Regions from separate parts of the Variovorax atrisoli genome, predicted to be linked through region 1. Evidence: riboswitches for the same ligand, from Rfam matches in the RefSeq annotation. Region 1 holds a riboswitch; the other holds the start of a gene.

Region 1 (7,967 bases):
TCGGTTTGTCGTACACCGGCAGCAGCTGCTTGCTGATCGCCAGGGTCGCGGGATGCAGGCGCGTGCCCGAACCGCCGGCCAGGATGATGCCCTTGCGTTGCGTCGTCTTGGTCATGCTCTTTCTTCTCGTGGGATTCAAAGGATCTCGCGCAGCATGCGCGCAACGCCTTCCTGCCATGGCGGCAGGCGCAGGCCGAAGGTGGTCTGCAGCTTGCTGGTGTCGAGGCGCGAGTTGTGCGGGCGCTTCGCCGGGGTCGGGAAGGCGCTGGTCGGCACGGCCTCGACGGCGTCGGGCCCGGCCTTGAGTTCGACGCCTGCCTGCTGCGCCATTTCGAGCACGAAGCGCGCGTAGCCGTACCACGTCGTCTCGCCGCCGGCGATCGCGTGATAGAGGCCGACCTTGGAGGGATCCTGCAGCGTCGCCCTGATGGCGTGCGCCGTCACGTCGGCAAGCAGTTCCGCGCCTGTGGGGGCACCGAACTGGTCGTCGATGACGGTCAGCTTGTCGCGCTCCTTGGCCAGCCGCAGCATGGTCTTGGCGAAGTTGCCGCCGCGCGCGGCATACACCCAGCTGGTGCGGAAGATCAGGTGCCTGGCGCAGTGCCGGGCCACCAGTTGCTCGCCCTCGAGCTTGGTGCTGCCGTAGACGCTGAGCGGGCCGGTCGCATCGCCTTCCTTCCACGGCGTGGTGCCGCTGCCGTCGAAGACGTAGTCGGTCGAATAATGGACCATCAGCGCGCCGATCTTCTGCGCCGCTTCGGCCACGACGCCGGGCGACGTGGCGTTGAGCTTGCGCGCGAACTCGGGTTCGCTCTCGGCCTTGTCGACGGCGGTGTGCGCCGCTGCATTGACGATCACGTCGGGGCGCACCTTGAGCACCGTGTCGGCGAGTTCCTCGGGCCGGCTGAAGTCCGCGTGGAAATCGGTGCTGTCGAAGTCGAGCGCGACCAGTTCACCCAGCGGCGCCAGGCTGCGCTGCAGTTCCCAGCCGACCTGTCCGCCCTTGCCCAGCAGCAGCAGCTTCATGCCGCGGCCTTCGCGTCGTACTGCTTCTCGACCCACTCGCGGTACGCGCCGCTTTGCACGTTGCGCACCCATTCGCTGTTCGCGAGGTACCACTCGACGGTCTTGCGGATGCCGGTGTCGAAGGTTTCGGCGGGCTTCCAGCCGAGTTCGCGCTCGAGCTTGCGCGCGTCGATGGCGTAGCGGCGGTCGTGGCCGGGGCGGTCGGTGACGTAGGTGATCTGTTCCTTGTACGGCTTGCCGTCGGCGCGGGGGCGCAGTTCGTCGAGCAGGGCGCACACGGTGTTGACGATCTCGATGTTCGGCTTCTCGTTCCAGCCGCCCACGTTGTAGGTCTCGCCGAGCTTGCCGGCCTCGAGCACGCGGCGGATGGCGCTGCAGTGGTCCTTCACGTAGAGCCAGTCGCGCACCTGCATGCCGTCGCCATACACGGGCAGGTTCTTGCCGGCCAGCGCGTTGACGATCATCAGCGGGATCAGCTTCTCGGGAAAGTGGAACGGGCCGTAGTTGTTCGAGCAGTTGGTGGTCAGCACCGGCAGGCCGTAGGTGTGGTGCCAGGCGCGCACGAGGTGGTCGCTGGCGGCCTTGCTAGCCGAGTAGGGGCTGTTGGGCTCGTACTTGTTCTCTTCGGTGAAGGCCGGGTCGGTCTTGGAGAGCGACCCGTACACCTCGTCGGTCGAGACGTGCAGGAAGCGGAAGGCCGATTTCTGGTCGGCCGGCAGCGCGCTCCAGAAGCTACGCACCGATTCGAGCAGTCGGAAGGTGCCGAGCACGTTGGTCTGCACGAAGTCCTCGGGGCCGTGGATCGAGCGGTCGACGTGCGACTCGGCGGCGAAGTTCACCACGGCGCGGGGCTTGTGCTCTGCCAGCAGGCGGTCGACCAGGGCGCTGTCGCCGATGTCGCCCTGCACGAAGATGTGCCTGGGATTGCCCTTGAGCGATGCGAGGGTCTCGAGGTTGCCAGCGTAGGTCAGCTTGTCGAGATTGACGACGGGCTCGTCGCTGTTCGCGATCCAGTCGAGTACGAAATTGGCGCCAATGAAGCCAGCGCCGCCGGTAACCAGGATCATGAAGTCCCCTGCAGTGATGTGGAACGATCGCCCTGCGGCAAATCAACGGGCGATTATCCCATTCGCCCAAGGGCGAGAATTCAGAGGTTGGCGCCCGTGCAGGCTCCGCCTACAATCGCCCCACTGCAGGAGAGCGGGCCACCCCGGTGGCCCTACCGAAGGCGCAAACTCCCATAAACGCTCAGGTCGGCCTCGCAAGGGCCTGTACTGCACCAACTGAAACGCCGTCTGGAGAGCCGCCACGCCATGTGGCGCACCGAAGGAGCAAACCCTCTGCGGGCGCAGCGGGTGAATCTCTCAGGTACCGAGGACAGGGGGAGCGGCAACTTGGACTGCGGTCGCCTGGTTGCCTTGCTATTCATTCGATAGCAATCAATGCCCGCCGTTCAAGCGCAGCACCTCAAAGGTACTTGAAATGCGCGTGATCGTCCTCGGCGCCGGCCTGCTCGGCGTGACTTCGGCTTACTACCTCCAGCAACTCGGCCACGAAGTGACCGTGATCGATCGGCAGGCCACCCCGGCCGCCGAAACCAGCTTCGCCAATGGCGGGCAGATCTCCGTCAGCCATGCCGAGCCCTGGGCCAACCCCAGCGCGCCGCTCAAGGTGCTGCAATGGCTGGGCAAGGAAGACGCCCCGCTGCTCTTCCGCATGCGTGCCGACATGCGCCAGTGGCTCTGGGGCCTGCAGTTCCTGCGCGAATGCACGCCGGCGCGCACCCGCCACAACATCGAGCAGATCGTTCGTCTCGGCACATACAGCCGCTCGATGTTGCAACAGTTGCGCCGCGACACCGGCCTCAACTACGACCAGCGCACCCAAGGCATCCTCCACTTCTACACGACGCAGAAGGAGTTCGACGGCGCCCTCGAGCCCGCCGAGCAGATGCGTGCCCTGGGATGCGAGCGCCGGGTCATCTCGGCCGACGAGGCCCTGAAGATCGAGCCCGCCCTCGCCCACATCCGCCCCAAGCTGGCCGGCGCCACCTACACGGCCGAGGACGAGTCCGGCGACGCCAACCGCTTCGCGCGCGAACTCGTCGCGCTGGCCGCCGCCGCGGGCGTGAGGTTCCTGATGAGCCACACCGTGACAGCGTTGCGCGAGGCCGGCGGCAGCATCGACCACGTCGAGGCCACCGACAGCGAAGGCCGCTTCCAGCGAATCCGCGGCGACGCCTTCGTCCTGGCGATGGGCTCGCTGAGCCCGCTGTACACAGCGCCGCTGGGCATCCGGCTGCCGATCTACCCGGCCAAGGGCTATTCGGTGACCCTGCCTGTCAAGGACGCCTTCAAGGCCCACCAGGTCTCGCTGACCGATGACGAATTCAAGCTCGTGTTCTCGCGCTACACCTCCGCATCGGGCGACCGCCTGCGCATCGCCGGCACGGCCGAGCTCAACGGCTACGACCGCGACCTGAACCGCGTGCGCTGCGAAGCCATCGTGCGCCGCGTCGAGGAGCTCTTCCCCGGCGCCGGCGACACCACCCAGGCCCAGTTCTGGACGGGCCTGCGCCCGGCCACGCCGAGCAACGTCCCGCTGATCGGCAAGACGAAGCTGCCGAACCTGTTCCTCAACACCGGCCACGGCACCCTGGGGTGGACGCACGCCTGCGGCTCGGGCAAGTCGATCGCGCGGATCGTGAGCGGGCTGGCGCCGGAGGTGGATTTCGCGTTCACGGGGATGCCGGCGCCCAGTCCCCGCGTTCCTCAGCCCGCTCTGGGCTGACGAGCCGGCAGGCCATGGATCACGCCTTGAAGGTGATCCAGGGCCTGAGCCGCACCGCGCAGCGGATCAGCCCGGCGCGTTCCTGCGCGTCGATCACCTCGCCGATAGGCTTGTAGGCCTGCGGCGCCTCTTCGATCCGGCGCTCCTCGCGCAAGGTCACGCATTGCCAGCTGGCCTGTTGGTCGGCAGTCGCGGGCCGCATCGCGCGCACCTGCTGCCGACGCATCCGCCGACCGGCGCCATGGCTGCACGACCAGAGCCAGTCCTCATGCCCGAGCCCGGAAGCCAGATACGAGTAGTCGCCCATCGAGCCCGGAATAAGCGCCAGGTCGCCTGCATTCGCCGGCGTCGCTCCCTTGCGGTGGATGTTCATGCCGCGTTCCCGCAGCACGACGTTGTGCGGCACGTCCACCACCAGCTTCGACGACGAGGCACCGAGCAGTTCAGCGAAATCCTTCCGCACCAGTTCGGCCAGCACGACACGGTTGGCCCATGCATAGCGTGCCGCCACGCCCATGGCCTCCAGGTATTCGTCGGCCAGCGGCCCCGCCAGACCGTAGAGACCGCTCTTCGGATGGCGCAGGCCGCCGGGCCACTCGGCGCGGGCGCGATCCATCCATCGCCCACCCACATGAAATCCGATGTCGCGCGAGCCGCTGTGGATCATCACGACCACATCTCCCGTCTTCAGGCCCGCACGGTAGGCCTCATGGCGGTCCAGGACATGGTCGACCACCTGCAGCTCCACGAAATGGTTGCCGCTTCCCGGTGTGCCGAGGCAGGGGTCACGGAACAGCTCGTGGCGGCCGCCGATGTAGGCCTCGGGTGCATGCCGGGCACTGCCGCCGAAGCTCGCGAGGCCGATGCAGGCATCGAGCTCGGCCTGCATCCGGTCGCGTTCGCACGAAGACCATAGCCCGCCGCTGCGCACCGCCTCCAGGAAGGCCGCGGGGCCCACGTCGAACAGCGCCCTGAACGCCGTCGTGTGCACCGGCACGTCGCGACCGTTGTCGAGCAGGCTGCGCGTGAGCCTCTCGACCAGCCGCGTCCTGTGCGGAGCCACCTGGTCGAGCGTGAGCCCGGTGGTCAGCAGGCGCATGCCACAGTTGATGTCGGTACCCACTGCTGCGGGAATGACGAAGTCGGGGTCGGTCGCGACGACGCTGCCGACGGGCGCGACGGAGCCCGGGTGGAAATCGGGCGTCGCGCAGGCCTTGCACACGCCTTTCTCGCCGTCGGGCGAGCGCACGCTGGCGAATGCCAGCAACTGGTTCACCGCCTTTTCTTCCAGTGGAAGACTGGGCGGCAGGAGCACCGTGGCCTGCGAGGCCTCATGGTGCAGGTGATACACGCCATCACGGTAGTCGACGGCGATGCCGGCGCGCGAGAAGGCACGCTGGAGTCTGGAGAAGCGAGGATCGCTCATGACTGCTGTTCCATTCGGGAAACCATGTCGGTTTCCTGCCTCGTCGCACTTTGCGTGGAGAGGCGAAAAAGATCGGCCGCGCTCGCGAAGGAGGCGATGCGCGGCTGGCTCTTTCTTGCAGCAGCAGAGATTCAAGAAAGCGGGCGGATTCTAGCGATGGATCCTCCCGCCGAAAACTCGCCCGTCGCTTTTTCGCGTCGGGCGCCAGGTCAGTCGGGCGCGGTGAACACCGTCAACACCCCGGTATACCCATACAGATGGTGCCGCGCGATCTCCCCTGCGGCGAAGAAGCCCACCAGCGGCACGTCGCCGAGCGCGTGCCGCACGATCTGCAGCTCCGCCCCCGGCGCGCCGAAGTGCGGGCCGCCGCGGCCGGAGCAGCTCACGTACACGGCTCCGGCGATGCGCCGCGCGGGATGCGGCGCGGCTTCGGCCTCGCCAGCCGCCACGGCGCGTGCGGTGGCCAGCGTCTGTTCCTCGGGCTCCAGTTCCTCGCGGATTTCCGCGCAGATGCGCATCAGGTCGGCGCGCGCGGCCTGGGCGTTGCGGCGGCAGAAGGTCAGGCGCATGCCGGCTTCCGCGGTATCGGCGATGGCGATGCCGCGCCGCGTGGGGTCGAGTCCGATGATGTGGCGCACGAGCACGTCGGCGCCCAGGTCGCCGGTGCGGCGGATGCCGTCGCTGCCGGCGTCGGCCAGGCCGACCAGGGTGTTGCGCACCGCTTCGATGGCCTCCTGCGGGCGTTCCAGCGACACCTGCAGGTCGGCCAGCAGCACGTCGAGCGCAGGCTCGCCGTCGAGCTTGAGCAGCAGGTTGCCGTCGGCCTCGGTGATCTCGCGTTCGCGCACAGCGCCCGAGCGCAGCGGCTGGCAGCCCTGGGTGACGCGCGACACCAGCCGCACGCCTTCGCCGAAGACCACGCCCGAGAGCCCGCCCGAGAACACGCCGCCCGCGGCGCCATGGCCACGGATGTTGCCGTTGCCGCCGACGGCGAACTGCAGCGCGCCGCCGCGTCCCGACGAAAGTCCGCCGAACAGGTAGCCGGTATCGGTGCGCCCGGCCATCTCGCCGATCAGTTCGGCGAGGTCGGGCGTGGCGGGGTCGGCGTGCACCAGCGCCGTGTGCGCCTCGAAACCGCTCATTTCCGAATTGCCCAGGGGCGCGACGCCGGAAAACACGCGGTACTGGTCGCTCGGCAGCGCGCACAGCATCAGGGTCATGCCGGGTTCGTCGAAGTACTCGGCGTTGTTGGCCGACACGCCGACGCCGACGGTGCCCGACCAGTCGGTCACCTCGGGCAGCTCGGCGCTCAGGTGGTCGAGGATGTCCTGCGCGTCGCCGGCGTAGTGGTCGGTGATGTAGAGGAGCCCCAGCGTGGGCGCGGAGGCGTAGTCGGGCAGCGCCATCTGCGCCCGCAGCTGCGCGAGCACGAGGCCCGCGGCCATTCGCCATTGCGGATGGGTGGCATGACCGGAGGGAAAAAGCTTCATGATGCGTGCCAACCCGTTCTTGAAAAATGGATGTGTGTATGACGTCAGCGTCGCGCGGAGGTTCGCTTGCGCGCGGCGGTGGACGTCTTCTTCTTGGCGGCCGGAGCCGTCGTCTTCGCAGACTTCTTCGCGGCGGCCGGCTTGCGGGCTGCAGCCGGCTTGCCCATGACCGAGCCGACTGCATCGGCCAGCGGTTGCGCCATGGACGGCATCTTCAACTGGGCCGCGTCCTGCAGCGCCGTGCTGGCGATCTGCTGGAACTGCTCGGTGAGCGAGCCCCACCACTGCATCGGGTCGACCACGCCTGCGCTCTCGCCCGCCGTGGCTTTGGCCTTGGAGGCGGCGGGCTTGCGGGTGGGCTTCCTGGGCGGGGGAGCGGCTTCTTGAGCCTCCTCCTCGGGCGCCTCTTCGTTCTCGACTTCCTCGGGCTCCCGGGGTTCGGGCTCCGGCGCAGCCCTGGAGGCCGCGGCCGCGGGGGCCACGGCTGCTGCGGCGGCGGTCGCCTGCCGGGTGAACGCGCTGGCGATGTCTTCCATGCGCACGTTCATGCCGCGCAGCGTCGAAAGCGTCATCTTCTGCACTTCGAGCGCCTGGATGGTGGCCTTCAGCGCATGGCCGTTCTGCTCGAGCCAGTACTGCACCGTCTTGAGTTCCTGGATGCGCTTGTCGACCTCCTCCACGCTCAGCGTGGGCGCGACCCAGCTCGCGAGGCTCGGGATGCCCGGCACCGAACCGTTGCCCGAGGCAGCGCCGCCGGCGAGGTTCTTCAGGAAGTCGAATCCGGGAACGAACTGGCTGAAGTCGAAGGGCTTGCTGGCGTTGCTCATGCGAGGAGGTCTCCTGGGGTGCTGGGTATGGGTTTTCTTGTGCTGCCAGCTTACTCCAAGCCTCCGGCGTTTGACCTTTCCGTGCCGCCTTTTCCCAACGTGCCGTCCAACGCGAAAGCCCCTCCGCGGGACCCCGCGGAACCGGCTTTGCCGGGCCGTCGGAATGGCCCCCGGCAAGGCAAGGCGCGCGCGGCGCGAAGTGGGCGACGCCTGGTGGCGAGCCAGATCAGACTTCGCTTCGGACCTTGCTGAAGACCTTCCAGAAGGCCGCATCCTGCGAGGTGGCGAAGTTGATCCGCATCATGGTGCTCGGCGGCCGGCGCGCATGGAAGAGCGATCCGGGCGCCAGCAGGTAGCCCTGGTCGAGCATGCGCTGCGTGAGCGCGTCGGTGTCCACGCCGGTGTCGA
Region 2 (7,967 bases), on a different contig from region 1:
GGGCCCGGTGCAGGTGCGGCTTGTGGAGGTGAAGGGCGACGTGCCCTCGCAGCGCCCTTGGGTGCGCTACGAATACGTCGACCAGCAGCTGGAGTCGCTCTCCGCGGGCCAGAAGATCCTGGTGCGCATGGGCCCCGAGAACGAGCGCAAGGCCAAGGCCAGCCTGCGCGGGCTGCGCCAGCAGATCGCCACCGGCGAGATCGCGAAGAAGAAGCAGCCCTGACGGCGGGGCTTGCCGGCGCCGTGGGCCTGCTCCGGCGCGCGATGTAGGCCCGCACCGATTGCACGGCCCCTCGGGGTCGCCGAGCCTTGGCTGGTCCAAAACCAAGCTCGGAGACACCCCCATGAACCTGATGAGCGTTGACCTCTACCAGAGTGCCACCGATTCGGAGAAATTCCTCGCGCTTCCCGCGGGCACCGACCCGGCCGAGCTGATGGGCCCGATGACTTTCGACCAGGACTACGCGCAGGTCAGGCGCTACCGCGAGGCATTCCAGTTCGATCCGTCCGAGCCCTACGCGGGCGTCAACGCCGCGAAGATCGCGGCGGACATCCTGACGGTGAAGTGGGCGACCTACCGCCGCGAGCCTTCGCAGTAGAAGACTTCGCAGGGCCTTTCGCTCAAGCCTCTTCGGCCTGCTCGCTGTACTCGCTCACCGGCACGCAGCTGCAGAACAGGTTGCGGTCGCCGTAGACGTTGTCGACGCGGCCGACAGGCGGCCAATACTTCGCGGTCTTGAGCGAAGCCAGCGGGAAGGCGCCGAGTTCGCGCGAGTAGGTGTGGCTCCACTCGCTGCCCAGCAGGCTGGCGGCCGTGTGCGGCGCGTGCTTGAGCGGGTTGTCTTCCTTCGGCCAGACGCCTTCCTCGATGCGGCGGATCTCGCCGCGGATGGCGATCATCGCGTCGATGAATCGGTCGAGCTCGGCCAGCGGCTCGCTCTCGGTCGGCTCCACCATCAGCGTGCCGGGTACGGGGAAGCTCAGCGTGGGCGCATGGAAGCCGTAGTCGATCAGGCGCTTGGCCACGTCTTCGGCGGTGACGCCGCTGGTGTCCTTCAGCGGGCGCAGGTCGAGGATGCACTCGTGCGCGACGTGTCCGTTGGGGCTCGCGTACAGCGTGGGGTAGTGGTCCTTCAGGCGCGCGCTGATGTAGTTGGCGCTCAGGATGGCCGTCTCGGTCGCGGCCTGCAGGCCCTTGGCGCCCATCATGCGGCAGTACATCCAGCTGATCGGCAGCACCGCCGCGTTGCCCAGCGGCGCGGCCGACACCGCGCCCACGCCGTTGGAAGGCACGCCGGCCGTGGCATGGCCCGGCAGGTAGGGCACGAGGTCTTCGACCACGCAGACGGGGCCGACGCCGGGACCGCCGCCGCCGTGCGGGATGCAGAAGGTCTTGTGCAGGTTCAGGTGGCTCACGTCGCCGCCGAACTCGCCCGGCGCGGCCACGCCGACCAGCGCGTTCATGTTGGCGCCGTCCACGTACACGCGGCCGCCGTGCGCATGCACCAGCTCGCACAGCTCCTTCACGCGGGTCTCGAACACGCCGTGGGTGCTGGGGTAGGTGATCATCACCGCGGCCAGGTTGGCGCTGTGCTTCTCGCAGGCGCGCTTGAGGTCGTCGATGTCGACGTTGCCCTGCGCGTCGCAGGCCGTCACCACCACCTGCAGGCCGACCATCTGTGCGCTGGCCGGGTTGGTGCCGTGCGCGGAAGACGGAATCAGGCAGATGTTGCGGTGGCCCTGGCCCTGGGCCTCATGGAAGGACTTGATGGCCAGCAGGCCCGCGTACTCGCCCTGCGAGCCCGCGTTGGGCTGCAGGCTGATGCCCGCGTAGCCCGTGGCCTCGCACAGCCAGGCGCGCAGCTGGGCGTCGAGCTGGGCATAGCCCTGCAGCTGGTCGGGCGGTGCGAAGGGGTGGATGTTGGCGAACTCGGGCCAGGTGATGGGGATCATCTCGCTGGTCGCGTTGAGCTTCATGGTGCAGCTGCCCAGCGGGATCATGCTGCGGTCGAGCGCGAGGTCCTTGTCCGACAGGCTGCGGATGTAGCGCAGCATCGCCGTCTCGCTCTTGTGGGTGTTGAACACCGGGTGCGTGAGGAATGCGCTGGTGCGGCGCAGGTCTTCGGGGATCAGCGGCGTGGTGTTGCCGGCGAGTTCGTCGAAGCGCGGCGCCTGCGTGCCGGCGGGCGCGAACAGGGCCCACAGCATTTCGACGTCGGCGCGCGTGCTGGTCTCGTCCAGCGAGATGCCCAGGTGCTGCTGCAGGCGTTGGCGCAGGTTGACGCCTGCTGCCTGCGCGCGCTCGATGATCGCCTGCGTGTCTTCGCCGGTGCGGATGGTCAGCGAGTCGAACGCGGTGGCATTCACCGGCTCGCGGCCCATCTGCGCGAGGCCCTTGGCCAGCACGGCGGTGAGCGCAGCCACGCGCTGCGCGATGCGTGTGAGGCCGTCGGGCCCGTGGTACACGGCGTACATGCTGGCCACCACGGCCGGCAGCACCTGCGCGGTACAGATGTTGGAGGTGGCCTTCTCGCGGCGGATGTGCTGCTCGCGCGTCTGCAGCGCGAGGCGGTAGGCCGGCTGGCCGTGCGTGTCGACGCTCACGCCCACCAGGCGGCCCGGCAGCGAGCGCTTGAACTCGTCGCGGCAGGCCAGGTAGGCGGCGTGCGGGCCGCCGTTGCACAGCGGCATGCCGAAGCGTTGCGTGGTGCCGCAGACGATGTCGGCACCCCATTCGCCCGGAGGCGCGAGCAGCGTCAGCGCCAGCAGGTCGGCCGCGACGATGAAGGCCGCGTCGCACTGGTGCGCATGGCCCGCGAGCGGACGCAGGTCGTGCACGTGGCCGGTAGTGGCAGGGTACTGCGCGAGCACGCCGAAGAAGGCACCGCTCACCATCAGGTGCGGCAGCGTTTCCGACACGGTGCTCACCTTGACCTCGATGCCCAGCGGCGCGGCACGGGTCTTGATGACCTCGATGGTCTGCGGATGGCAGTCGCCCGAGACCAGGAACACGTTGCTCTTGCTTTTCACGCTGCGCTTGGCGAGCGTCATGGCCTCGGCGGCGGCGGTGGCCTCGTCGAGCATCGAGGCGTTGGCGATGGCCATGCCCGTGAGGTCGCACACCATCGTCTGGAAGTTGAGCAGGGCTTCCATGCGGCCCTGCGAGATCTCGGCCTGGTAGGGCGTGTAGGCGGTGTACCAGGCGGGGTTCTCGAGGATGTTGCGCAGGATCACGCCCGGCGTGTGGTTGCCGTAGTAGCCCTGGCCGATGAAGTTGCGCAGCACCTTGTTCTTCGACGCCATCGCCTTCAGCTCGGCCAGCGCGTCGGCTTCGGTCACCGGCGCGGGCAGGCGCATCGGCCTGGCACGGCGGATGGCGGCGGGCACAATGCCGTCGATCAGCTCCGCGCGCGTTTCCGACCCGATCGCCGGCAGCATGCGTGCCTCGTCCGCCGCATCGATGCCGATGTGGCGGGCAATGAATTCTTCGGCGTTCTCGAGTTCTTGCAGGGTGGGGAGGGCAGCGGGCTTCGACATGGCAGGGCTGGTGATAAGAGCTTGGGGCGGGGGAGCGGGGTCAGAACGCGGAAGTCGCGAAGGTTTTGCAGAGGTCGCGGAAGGAGAACCAGGAGTTGATTCGGTTTCTTCTGCGACTTCTGCCTGGTTCTTGTATTCCTTCTGCGTCCGGCTGTCCGATTTCTGGGATCAGGACTCGGCAGCGAACTTGTCGTACGAGGCCGCGTCCAGAAGCGCGTCGAGCTGCGAGGGGTCGCTCAGCTTGACCTTGAAGAACCAGCCGGCGGCCAGCGGGTCGCTGTTGGCGAGAGAGGGGTCGGCGCGCAGCGCTTCGTTCACTTCGGTGATCTCGCCCGAGACGGGCATGAACACGTCGGCGGCGGCCTTCACCGATTCGACGACACCGGCGACTTCGCCCTGGGCGAAGGTCTTGCCGATCTCGGGTAGGTCGACGAACACCACGTCGCCCAGCGCGTCCTGCGCATGCACGGTGATGCCGACGGTGGCCGCGTCGCCTTCGGCCGACACCCATTCGTGGTCCTTGGTGTACTTGATGCTCATGGTGGAAAAACTCCTCGTGGAAAAAATGTTTCGGGGTGCAGAGCCTAGCCGTTCAGCCGCGGTAGTAGCGGGTGGGCACGAAGGGCATGGTCGACACTTCCATCGGCACCGGCTTGCCGCGCACGATGGCCTGCACGCGCGTGCCGGGTTCGGCGAACGCGGTGGCCACGTAGCCCATGGCGATGCAGCGGTCGGCCGTGGGGCCGAGCAGGCCGCTGGTGACGAGGCCGATGTCCTGGCCTTCGAAAGACTGCAGCACCGTGCCGTCGCGCACCGGAATGCGCTCCAGCGCCACGAGGCCCACGCGCTTGCGCTTCAGCGTGTCGTGGCCGGTGCGGCCGGCCGCGCCGGCAGTGGCCGTGGCGAGCTGCGCAAGCACCCTGGCCGCGCCCGGAAAACCGCCTTCGCGCGCACCGCCCGCCCGGCGCACCTTCTGCATCGCCCAGTTGAGCGAGGCCTCGACGGGCGTGGTGGTGGTGTCGATGTCGTTGCCGTAGAGGCACAGGCCCGCTTCGAGCCGCAGCGAATTGCGCGCGCCCAGGCCGATGGGCTTGACCTCGGGCTGGGCCAGCAGCAGGCGGGCGAGGCGTTCGGCGTCGGATGCGGCCACCGAGATCTCGAAGCCGTCTTCGCCGGTGTAGCCGCTGCGGGTGACGAAGGCCGCAATGCCGCCGATCTGCACAGCGCCGCCCGTCATGAACACGAAGCGCTCGACGCCGGGCGACAACCGCGCCAGCGTGGCCGCGGCCTGCGGGCCCTGCAGCGCGAGCAGGGCATGGTCGGGCAGGGGGCGCACCTCGCAGCGCGAGCCGATCTTCTGCTGGATGTGGGCGATGTCGGCCACCTTGCAGGCGCCGTTGACGATCACGAAGATCGAGCCGTTGCCCTCGTTGAAGAACATCAGGTCGTCGAGGATGCCGCCCTCGTCGTTCAGCAGCAGGCCGTAGCGCTGCTTGCCGGCGGGCAGGTCGATCGCGTCGACGGGCATCAGGGTCTCGAACGCGGCCGCGGCGTCGGCGCCGACCAGGCGCAGCTGGCCCATGTGTGAGATGTCGAACAGACCGGCCGCGTCGCGCGTGTGCTTGTGCTCGGCCATCAGGCCGGCGGGGTACTGGACCGGCATCGAATAGCCGGCGAAGGGCACCATGCGTGCGCCCAGCTCCAGGTGGAGGTCGTACAGCGGCGTCTTGAGAAGTTCGGTAGCGGATGCGGGGGAAGCGGCCACGGGGCACTCCAAAGGGGCAGTCGAAATCCATGACGCAAGCCATGGGCCACCCCTGCTGTCCGCTTTACCTGAGAGATTCGCCCCACGATCGGGGTTTGCTCCTTCGGTGGGCCGCTGCCTGTGTTTGGCGGCGGCCTCTCTCCAGCAAGGAAACACCGGTTTTCACCGGCGCCTCGTCAGTCCTTTTGCCTGAGCGTTCGGGGGAAACTTCCCCCTGCGCCTTCGGCGGCCCCGGCATGCGGGGCTCTCTCCTGACCCCGGGGAGTGTAGTGGATCGCGCGGCACGGCCGGCGATCCGGGCTTTTTGCGATCAGCGCGCCCACAGGTACCAGGCCCCGGCGGCGACCGCGATCCACACCGCCACGACCAGCGCGGCGCCCCAGCGGCTGGTCGGCCTGGCGCCGGCACGCTGGATCCAGGCATCGGCCTGCAAACGGCATTCGGCGAGGACGGACGCCGGAATCAGCCTGATCGTGAGCCAGATCAGCCCCGGCAGCAGCAGCACGTCGTCGACGTAGCCCAGCACCGGCACGAAGTCGGGGATCAGGTCGATCGGGCTCAGGGCATAGGCCACCACGAACACGCCCAGCGCCTTGGCATACCAGGGCGTGGCGGCGTGCCGGCAGGCGAACCAGAGCGTGACGCCGTCGCGCTTGAGGCGCCTGGCCCAGTTGAGAAGGCGCTCGGACAGCGCGGGTGTGGGACGCGAGGAAAGATTCACCCGGCGATGGTGTCACAGGCCCGGCCGGGGTCTTCAGTGAATCACTTCGGCCGGCGGCAGCAGCCGGTCGATGCGCTCGCGCAGCGATTCGGCGCGCTCCACGCCGGCGGTCTTCTCGATCTCGGTGAGCATCAGCGCGGCTATGGTCAGCATCGCCTCGCGGTCGCGCGCCTCGCGCAGGGCGTCGCGCATCTGCAGTGCGAACTTAGGGTCGCGGCGCACGAACATGCGCTCGCAGATGTCGAACAGGAACATGCGCGTGGTCGCCAGCGAGCGCTTGCCGTCGAAGGTGTCGGCGGCGGTGGCGACCTGGATCGGCTCGACGGCCGGGATGGGCGAGGGCGCGGGCTGTGCGGGAGGCTCGGCCGGTGCGGCTGCAGCCTTGGGGCCCTGCAGGTAGCCCTTGTCGATCAGCGCCTGGATCGTCCGCTCGGCTTCATCGCGATTGGGGAAGAGGGGACTGAAGTCGGTCAGGGAGCGCCGGCCGTCGGCCATCAGCAGCAGGGCGCGTTCGCGCTGGGTGAGCGTGCGCTGTCCGCCCTGGAGTTCGTTGCGCGCCTTGTCGGTCTTGGTGGGAAACATGGCAGCCACAGCCTTGGGGAAACGAAGGCTGCAGCATGGTTGCAAGCGGTGACACCTTCGTGAACCGTTTGGCTTACAGGGCCATTGGTCCGGGCGCCTGCATCATCCGCCCGCGCCCTCCTTGCGGATGAGCCAGCGGCCCCCGACGCGCTGAAGCTCCAGCGTCTTGCGGCTCTTCTCGCGCAGCTTGTCGGCGCTGTAGGTCTGCTGGAAGCTGGCGGTGGCCGCCTGTCCCTTGAGGCTGATGACGAGGCTGTCGATCTCCACGCTGATGGCGGCCTTCTCCTCGATGCGGGCGCGGCGGTCGGCCTCCCATGCCTTGCGGTCCTGGCCGCGCGGCGGGGTGAAGTCGGGCGCGTAGGCGGCAAGGTAGCGAGTCACGTCGCGTGCGGACCATGCCGCGGCCCAGGCGCGCACTGCAGACTCGACTTCACGGATGCCTGCTGCGGGATCGGCCGGCGCGGCGGCGGCTGCCGGCGTCGTCGGCGCTATTGGCGCTACCGGCGCTCCTGGCGCTACCGCCGTCGTCGGCCCGGCGCCGAAGGCAGCCGGAGCCAGCAGCGTGCTCCCCAATACGCAGCTCAGGAATCGATTCATGGCGCAGTGTCCCTCCTCGTCGTTTCGCCGGCCCTTCGGCCCTGCGCCCGATTCTGGCAGCGAACATGCGCCGGGCCGCTTTCAGGCGGCGGCTCCCTCGGCGTCGACAGGCATCGTCTGCATGGTGCGATTGCGCAGCCGCAGCGCGAGCACCGCCGCCACGCACAGCAGGCAGAGCACGGCGGTCAGCGTCACGCCGAGGCCGCGCGCGTCCGACAGCATGCCGAAGAGCGGCGAGACCAGCCCGCCCACCGACAGCGCCAGCCCCAGCGCGATGCCGCTGGCGGTGGCCGGGTTGCGCGGAAGGTAGTCCTGCGCGAGCGTCACCTGCGCCGCGAAGGGCAGGAACATGCACAGGCCGAAGAGCCCGGTGCAGGCCAGCGCCCAGCCGGCGCTCGGTGCGAGCACGATGCCCGCGAGCGAGGGCAGCGCGAAGAGGTAGCCCGCGCGGATCGTGCCCATGCGCCCGATGCGGTCGCCGAGCCACCCACCGAGCAGCGTGCCGACCGCGCCCGCCGCAGTGAACGCGGTGAGCGCCGCCGCGCCCTGGAAGGCCGAGCCGTGCAGGTCGCGCGTGATGCGCAGCGACAGCATCGACATCACCGTGACGTATGGGATCGACCAGCCCACGATGGTCGCCACCAGCAGCCCGAAGGCGCGCCAGTCGTTGTGCGGCCTCATCAGATGGTCGCCGGCCTTGCGCGCCGCGGCGGCGGCGCTGCCCGAGGCCGCTCCGCGCCGCGTGTTCACGACGAACCACACCAG

What was found. Region 1 has a riboswitch for glycine ahead of FHY06_RS10800 (D-amino acid dehydrogenase). Riboswitches for the same ligand answer to the same signal wherever they lie in the genome.
Region 2: linked by a shared signal. The riboswitch ahead of gcvT (glycine cleavage system aminomethyltransferase GcvT) and the one ahead of FHY06_RS10800 (D-amino acid dehydrogenase) in region 1 are both predicted to bind glycine.

Annotation. Positions count from the first base shown of each region.
Region 1 is NZ_JACIBG010000002.1:852,450-860,416, forward strand. It holds gene rfbA (glucose-1-phosphate thymidylyltransferase RfbA) at 1-115, opposite strand, end outside; gene rfbD (dTDP-4-dehydrorhamnose reductase) at 136-1,026, opposite strand; gene rfbB (dTDP-glucose 4,6-dehydratase) at 1,023-2,093, opposite strand; glycine riboswitch at 2,210-2,308, shown strand; glycine riboswitch at 2,312-2,417, shown strand; gene FHY06_RS10800 (D-amino acid dehydrogenase) at 2,509-3,816, shown strand; gene FHY06_RS10805 (RtcB family protein) at 3,836-5,242, opposite strand; gene FHY06_RS10810 (FIST signal transduction protein) at 5,452-6,732, opposite strand; gene FHY06_RS10815 (PhaM family polyhydroxyalkanoate granule multifunctional regulatory protein) at 6,777-7,559, opposite strand; gene FHY06_RS10820 (aminotransferase-like domain-containing protein) at 7,786-7,967, opposite strand, start outside.
Region 2 is NZ_JACIBG010000001.1:1,406,734-1,414,700, reverse strand. It holds gene FHY06_RS06710 (DUF3014 domain-containing protein) at 1-223, shown strand, start outside; gene FHY06_RS06705 (hypothetical protein) at 345-599, shown strand; gene gcvP (aminomethyl-transferring glycine dehydrogenase) at 622-3,537, opposite strand; gene gcvH (glycine cleavage system protein GcvH) at 3,706-4,077, opposite strand; gene gcvT (glycine cleavage system aminomethyltransferase GcvT) at 4,130-5,302, opposite strand; glycine riboswitch at 5,348-5,457, opposite strand; glycine riboswitch at 5,478-5,558, opposite strand; gene FHY06_RS06685 (YkvA family protein) at 5,613-6,023, opposite strand; gene FHY06_RS06680 (hypothetical protein) at 6,057-6,605, opposite strand; gene FHY06_RS06675 (L,D-transpeptidase Cds6 family protein) at 6,708-7,202, opposite strand; gene FHY06_RS06670 (MFS transporter) at 7,284-7,967, opposite strand, start outside.